2 regions of the Arthrobacter sp. JDC6 genome follow, and region 2 is predicted to be linked to the other one. Evidence: riboswitches for the same ligand, from Rfam matches in the RefSeq annotation. Region 2 holds a riboswitch; the other holds the start of a gene.
What was found. A riboswitch is a leader RNA that binds a small molecule or an ion and turns the genes downstream of it on or off. The one in region 2 is predicted to bind glycine.
Positions count from the first base shown of each region.

Region 1: another riboswitch for glycine. It lies ahead of gcvP (aminomethyl-transferring glycine dehydrogenase); the one in region 2 lies ahead of gcvP (aminomethyl-transferring glycine dehydrogenase).

Region 1 covers NZ_CM151278.1:3,627,185-3,630,587, reverse strand. Annotated here, with positions in the region: gene ACV095_RS16795 (MFS transporter) at 1-844, opposite strand, end outside; gene ACV095_RS16790 (TetR/AcrR family transcriptional regulator) at 930-1,466, shown strand; glycine riboswitch at 1,560-1,657, shown strand; glycine riboswitch at 1,684-1,791, shown strand; gene gcvP (aminomethyl-transferring glycine dehydrogenase) at 1,845-3,403, shown strand, end outside.
Region 2 covers NZ_CM151278.1:3,988,358-3,991,760, reverse strand. Annotated here, with positions in the region: gene gcvP (aminomethyl-transferring glycine dehydrogenase) at 1-1,648, opposite strand, end outside; glycine riboswitch at 1,809-1,909, opposite strand; glycine riboswitch at 2,201-2,299, shown strand; glycine riboswitch at 2,300-2,395, shown strand; gene cycA (D-serine/D-alanine/glycine transporter) at 2,446-3,403, shown strand, end outside.

The DNA.
Region 1 (3,403 bases), 360 kb from region 2:
TGCTGAACACCCTGTTCCGGAACAGGGACATGTCCAGCAGGGGGTGCGCCAGCCGCTGCTGCCGCTGCACGAACACCGCCCCCATGGCCAGGCCGAAGGCGATGGCGCCCAGACCTGCCGCCCCTGGACCTTCGGTGGCAACTGCCTTGATCCCGTAGACAACGGGCACCATGACCAGCATGGAGAGCAGGATGCTGGGGATGTCCACCTTGCCGGGTGCCGGATCCTTCGATTCCGGGATGAGGGCCGGTCCAAACGCCAGCAGGGGGAGCATGAGGGGGACCGCCACCAGGAAGACGGCACCCCACCAGAAGTGCTCCACCAGCCAGCCGCCGAAGATCGGACCCAGGGCCGCGCCGCCGGAGAATCCGGCGGCCCAGATGGCGACGGCCAGCCTGCGGCGATTGGGCTCGGGGAAAATGTTGCGGATCAGCGACAAGGTGGACGGCATCAGCATGGCGCCGAAGAATCCCAGGGCGGCGCGGCCGGCGATGAGCCATTCCGGCGCGGGTGCAAAAGCCGTCGCAACGGACAGCGCGGCAAAGCCGATGCTGCCAAGGATGAGCAGCCTCCGCCGCCCAATCCGGTCGCCGAGGCTTCCCATTGATACCAGCAGCCCGGCCAGCACCAGGGGGTAGGCGTCAACGATCCACAGCAGCTGCACGCCCGTGGGTTCCAGGGCCCGGGCGATGGCCGGCAGCGCGAACGTCAGTGCGGTGTTGTCCACCGCCACCAGCAGCACGGGAAACATCAGCAGCCCCAGCGCCAGCCAGTCGCGCCACGGAGGACGCACGGAAGTGCTGCTTGCCTGCCCGGTTGCAGAACTCTCGATGGAAGTGGTCATGAGATAACTATACCGTCCGGACGGTATAGTTTAAAAATGCGATGGTTTTCCTTATTCCTGCACGGGGGAGGGCATGATGGAGGGCATGCCCCGAAAGCCTGTTGCCCGTGACGCGGTCCTTGACGCCTTCGAGTCCCTGCTGATTGAAGTGGGTGAGCGGGCGGCCACCCTCGATGCCGTGGCGCGCAGGGCCGGCGTATCCAAAGGCGGCCTCCTCTACCACTTTCCCAACAAGGAAGCCATGATTGCCGTGTTGCTCGACCGCCTGGAGGGCCTGGCGGGCGAGGATGCCGATGCCATGGCGTCGGCAGCTGAAGGCGCCGCGGCCTACTTCATCCGTTCCTCGGTCTGGGCGGATACCCCTTTGGACCGTGCCATCGTGGCCGCCACCCGGCTTGCAGAGGTGGCCCACGAGGAGACGCGGCGCCGCTTCGCGGCCATCCAGCAGCGCTGGCTGGACGAAATTGCTGCGGATGTGGGACCTGGGCTGGCCAAGGCAGTCCTCTATATGGGGGACGGCCTGTACTTCAACGCCATGCTGTCCGTGGCCCCTGCGCCGGCCGGGGGAGCGGCCGCTGACGTGGAGGAACTCCTGGCCGCGCTGGAACGGCTCCGCAGGTAGCTCCGTCATTTGCCGGGAGGGGTTGCCGCGTAGGACAATAGAAAGTTGTGAGGGCTGTCACCGGCCTTCATGATCCAACAAATGAATAGCCTTTGATCTGCGGCGGGAGAGTTCTGCCGGAAGTACAGGCAGGCGCCGTAGGAGCAAATCCTCCCCAGGAATCTCGCAGGCCCCCGTACCGCCGCGGCGAGGCACCTCTGGAAAGCAGCAGGCAGTCTTATTCTCTTTTGGAGAGGTAGGGACTGTTGTGCTCACCGACGGTGCAAGCGGGTCCTGCCCAGGCAGGGAACGCGGAAACTCTCAGGTCCAATACAGAGCGGGGAGGAACCCGAATAGCTGTGGCGTACCCTTCGCCGCCTGAGTAAATGGAGTTCCTTCGTGTCGGTTACCCCAGCCTCCACCACTTTCGTAGACCGCCATATCGGCGCGCGCCGCCAGGCCGACGTCGACACCATGCTCAAAGCCGTGGGCTACGACTCGGTCGATTCCCTTGTGGACACCGCGGTTCCCAAGGTCATCCGCCAGGACACCGCCCTTCGCCTGCAGGACGCCCTCAGTGAGGTTGAAGTCCTCACGGAACTGCGGAAGCTTGCCGCCAAGAACAAGACGGCGGTGCAGATGATCGGCCAGGGCTACTACGACACCGTGACTCCGCCGGTGATCCGCCGCAACATCCTGGAATCCCCGGCCTGGTACACCGCCTACACGCCCTACCAGCCGGAGATTTCCCAGGGCCGGCTTGAGGCGCTGCTGAACTTCCAGACCATGGTGCAGGACCTTGTGGGCCTGCCCATCGCCAACGCTTCGCTGCTGGATGAAGCAACGGCGGTGGCCGAGGCCGTGCTGCTGATGCGCCGCGCCAACAGGACCAAGCCCGCGGCAGACGGCAAGACCGTCCTGGACATCGACGTGCTGCCGCAGACCATCGCCATCGTGCTGGGGCGTGCGGAGGCGCTCGGCTTCGAGGTGGAGGTCGCCGACCTGTCCAAGGGCCTGCCCGACGGCGACATCAACGGGATCGTGCTGCAGCAGCCCGGCGCTTCCGGCCGCGTCTGGGACCAGTCCGCGGTGATCTCTGCAGCGAAGGACCGGGGCGCGCTGGTCACGGTCGCTGCGGACCTGCTGGCCCTGACACTGATCACACCTCCGGGCGAGCAGGGCGCGGACATTGCCGTCGGCTCAGCCCAGCGTTTTGGCGTGCCGCTGTTCTTTGGGGGCCCCCATGCCGCCTACATGGCTGTCCGCAAAGGCCTGGAGCGTTCCTTGCCTGGCCGCCTGGTTGGGGTGTCAAAGGACGACGCCGGCACGCCTGCCTACCGGTTGGCACTGCAGACCCGCGAGCAGCACATCCGCCGCGAGAAGGCCACGTCCAACATCTGCACCGCCCAGGCGCTGCTGGCCATCGTTGCGTCCATGTACGCCGTTTACCACGGCCCCGACGGCCTGAAGGCGATTGCCCAAACGGCGCACCGCCACGCCCGTAGCCTGGCGGCCTCGCTTGCGGCCGCCGGCGTCGAGGTGCTGCACACGAGCTTCTTCGACACCCTTACGGTCCGGGTCCCCGGACGGGCTGCTGGCATCATCGCCGACGCCGAGGCGCGGGGCATCAACCTGCGCAGCGTCGACGCCGACACCGTAGGCATCGCCCTCGATGAAACCACGACGGTGGCCATCGTCGCCCAGGTTGCCGACGTCTTTGGCGCCACGGTTGCCGAGGTCCAGGGCGAGGGCCAGGGCTTTGGGCTGGAGGCCGCCGTCGAGCGTTCCTCCGACTACCTGCAGCACCCGGTCTTCAACACGCACCGGTCTGAAACCCAGCTGCTGCGTTACATCCGCAAGCTCTCGGACCGCGACCTGGCGCTGGACCGCACCATGATCCCGCTGGGTTCATGCACCATGAAGCTGAACGCCACGGCCGAGATGGAAGCCATTTCCTG
Region 2 (3,403 bases):
TGATCTCGGCGAGGTCCGCTTCCAGGCCGGCGATGAGTTCGTGCCAGCCTTCGGTCTGGGAGTCCGGGGCGAACGGGTGGATCGAGGCGAACTCCGGCCAGGAAATGGCTTCCATCTCGGCCGTGGCGTTCAGCTTCATGGTGCATGAACCCAGCGGGATCATGGTGCGGTCCAGCGCCAGGTCGCGGTCCGAGAGCTTGCGGATGTAACGCAGCAGCTGGGTTTCAGACCGGTGCGTGTTGAAGACCGGGTGCTGCAGGTAGGCCGAGGAACGCAAAATAGTGTCGGGCAGTTCGAATCCCTGGGCGTCACCCACCGGACCGGCGCCAAAGGCGACGGCGACGGCGGAAAGTGTTGCCGCCGTCGTCGTCTCATCAACGGAGACGCCCACCGTGTCCGGATCGATGAAGCGCAGGTTGATGCCGCGGGCTTCAGCGGCGGTGATCACCTTGGCGGCCTTGCCCGGAACGCGGACGGTGAGGGTGTCGAAGAAGGAGTCCGTGACCAGTTCGCGGCCCAGTGACGTGAGTGCTGTTGCCAGGACCCTGGCCTTGTGGTGGACGGTCTCTGCGATCGCCTTCAGGCCGTCGGGGCCGTGGTAAACGGCGTAGAAGGAGGACACGATGGCCAGCAGCGCCTGGGCGGTGCAGATGTTGGACGTGGCCTTCTCGCGGCGGATGTGCTGCTCGCGGGTCTGCAGGGCCAACCGGTAGGCAGGCGTGCCGGCGTTGTCCTTGGAGACGCCCACGATCCTGCCCGGGAGGGTACGTTCCATTCCCTTTTGGACGGCCATGTAGGCGGCGTGCGGCCCCCCAAAGAACAGCGGCACGCCAAAACGCTGGGTGGAGCCGACGGCAATGTCCGCGCCCTGCTCGCCCGGAGGTGTGATCAGTGTCAGGGCCAGCAGGTCCGCAGCCACGGTGACCAGCGCGCCCCCGTCCTTGGCAGCGGCGATCACGGCGGATTGGTCCCACACGCGGCCGGAGACCCCGGGCTGCTGCAGCACGACGCCGTTGATGTCGCCGTCGGGCAGGCCCTTGGACAGGTCGGCGACCTCCACCTCGAAGCCGAGCGCCTCCGCCCGGCCCAGCACGATGGCGATGGTCTGGGGGAGGCAGTCGGCGTCGAGCACCGTCTTGCCGTCCTTCGCTGCCTTGGACCTGTTGGCGCGGCGCATCAGCAGCACGGCCTCGGCCACCGCCGTTGCCTCGTCCAGCAAGGAAGCGTTGGCTACCGGGAGCGCCGTCAGGTCCTGCACCATGGTCTGGAAGTTCAGCAGCGCCTCAAGCCGGCCCTGGGAAATCTCCGGCTGGTAGGGCGTGTAGGCGGTGTACCAGGCCGGGGATTCCAGGATGTTGCGGCGGATCACCGGCGGAGTCACGGTGTCGTAGTAGCCCTGGCCGATCATCTGGACTGCCGTCTTGTTCTTGGCGGCAAGCTTCCGCAGTTCCGTGAGGACTTCAACCTCGCTGAGGGCGTCGGTCAGCTTGAGCGCAGTTTCCTGGCGGATGGGCGCGGGGACGGCCACGTCAACCAGGCCATCCAGGCTGTCGTAGCCGATGGCCTTGAGCATGGTGTCGATGTCGGCCTGGCGGCGCGCGCCGATATGGCGGTCAACAAACGATGTTGGATGCGAATGAATCGTCATGAGGAACTCCAGATCTGGCCGGCCGAAGGTGGCACGGCGTGGGATGGGTTCCTCCCCGCTCTGTATTGGACCTGAGAGATTCCGCGTTGCCTGCTGTTGGCAGGGGACCGCTTGCACCGTCGGTGAACCAGGCAGAAGCCTGATTGCTTTCCAGAGTCGCCTCGCCGTGACGGTACGGGGGCCTGAGAGATTCCTGGGGAGGATTTGCTCCTACGGCGCCTGACCGGTGTTTCGCCGGGAGGACTCTCCCGTCACAGCTCGAAAGGCTTATTCAAATGTGGGTGATTCGGCTCACAAGGTACCGGGATAGACCCGTCCGTGGCAAATCGGGCGGCTTCCGTGCGGGGCTCGAGGGGCACGTGACGCCGTTCTTCCCCGCTTGTGTCGGGAGGGGTTTGACATTCGATCGTGACGGACACCACACTGAACCCCGGGATTGGCGCCGCCGGTGGCTGGCTCAGCGTATCCGGAGCAGCCCACCAGTCGGCGCCTGTCCCATTGCATGACCGGCCGTGGCCCAAAAAGCCTGCGGCTTCCAACTGAATACGCCTTCGACCTGCGGCGGGAGAGCCCTGCCGGGTACATCCAGCAGGCGCCGTAGGAGCAAACCCTCCCCAGGAAACTCTCAGGCCCACGTACCGCCGCGGACAGGCAACTCTGGAAAGCAGCCGGGCATGACCCTGGCTCACCGGCGGTGCAAGCGGCTTTTGCTGCGGAAACTCTCAGGTCCACTACAGAGCGGGGAGGAACCAAATCTTTTGCGGCACCCAAAAGCCGCTTTATCGATGGAGTTCCTCATGGCGATTCATCCCCCCACGTCCAACGGCGAACCAGCCCGCAGCCAAGGCGCTGCCACGGCAGCCCGCAGCGAGCCTCCCCACCTGGAGCGGCAGCTCACCAACCGGCATATCCAGCTCATCGCCATCGGCGGCGCGATCGGCACGGGCCTGTTCATGGGTTCCGGCAAGACCATCTCCGCGGCCGGCCCATCCGTGATCTTCGTATACATGATCATCGGCTTTATGCTTTTCTTCGTCATGCGGGCCATGGGTGAACTGCTGCTCAGCAACCTGAACTACAAGTCCTTCAGTGATTTCGCCGCCGATCTCCTGGGGCCGTGGGCCGGATTCTTCACCGGCTGGACGTACTGGTTCTGCTGGGTGATCACCGGAATCGCCGACGTCATCGCCATCGCAGGGTACTCAAAGGAACTTTGGCCGGCGCTGCCACTTTGGGTCCCGGGCCTGGCCACGGTGGGCATCCTGCTCCTGCTGAACCTCGCCACCGTCAAGGCGTTCGGCGAGACCGAGTTCTGGTTCGCCCTCATCAAGATCGTCGCCATCGCAGCCCTGATCATCGTGGGACTCTTCATGATCTTCACCGGTTTCCAGAGCGACGCGGGCACCGCAAGCTTCACCAACCTGTGGAGCCATGGCGGGTTCTTCCCCAATGAGTTCATGGGCTTCGTGGCCGGATTCCAGATCGCAGTCTTCGCCTTCGTAGGCATCGAACTGGTGGGAACCACCGCCGCCGAGGCCAAGAACCCCGAGCGCACGCTGCCCAAGGCCATCAACGCCATCCCCGTCCGCGTGCTGCTCTTCTATGTCGGTGCGCTGGTCATCCTGATGGCGGTCACCCCGTGGACCCAGTTCGCCGCCGGCCACAGCCCCTTTATCGGGATGTTCTCCCTGGCCGGCCTCGGCGCCGCGGCCACGGTGGTCAACCTGGTGGTCCTGACTTCGGCGATGTCCTCCG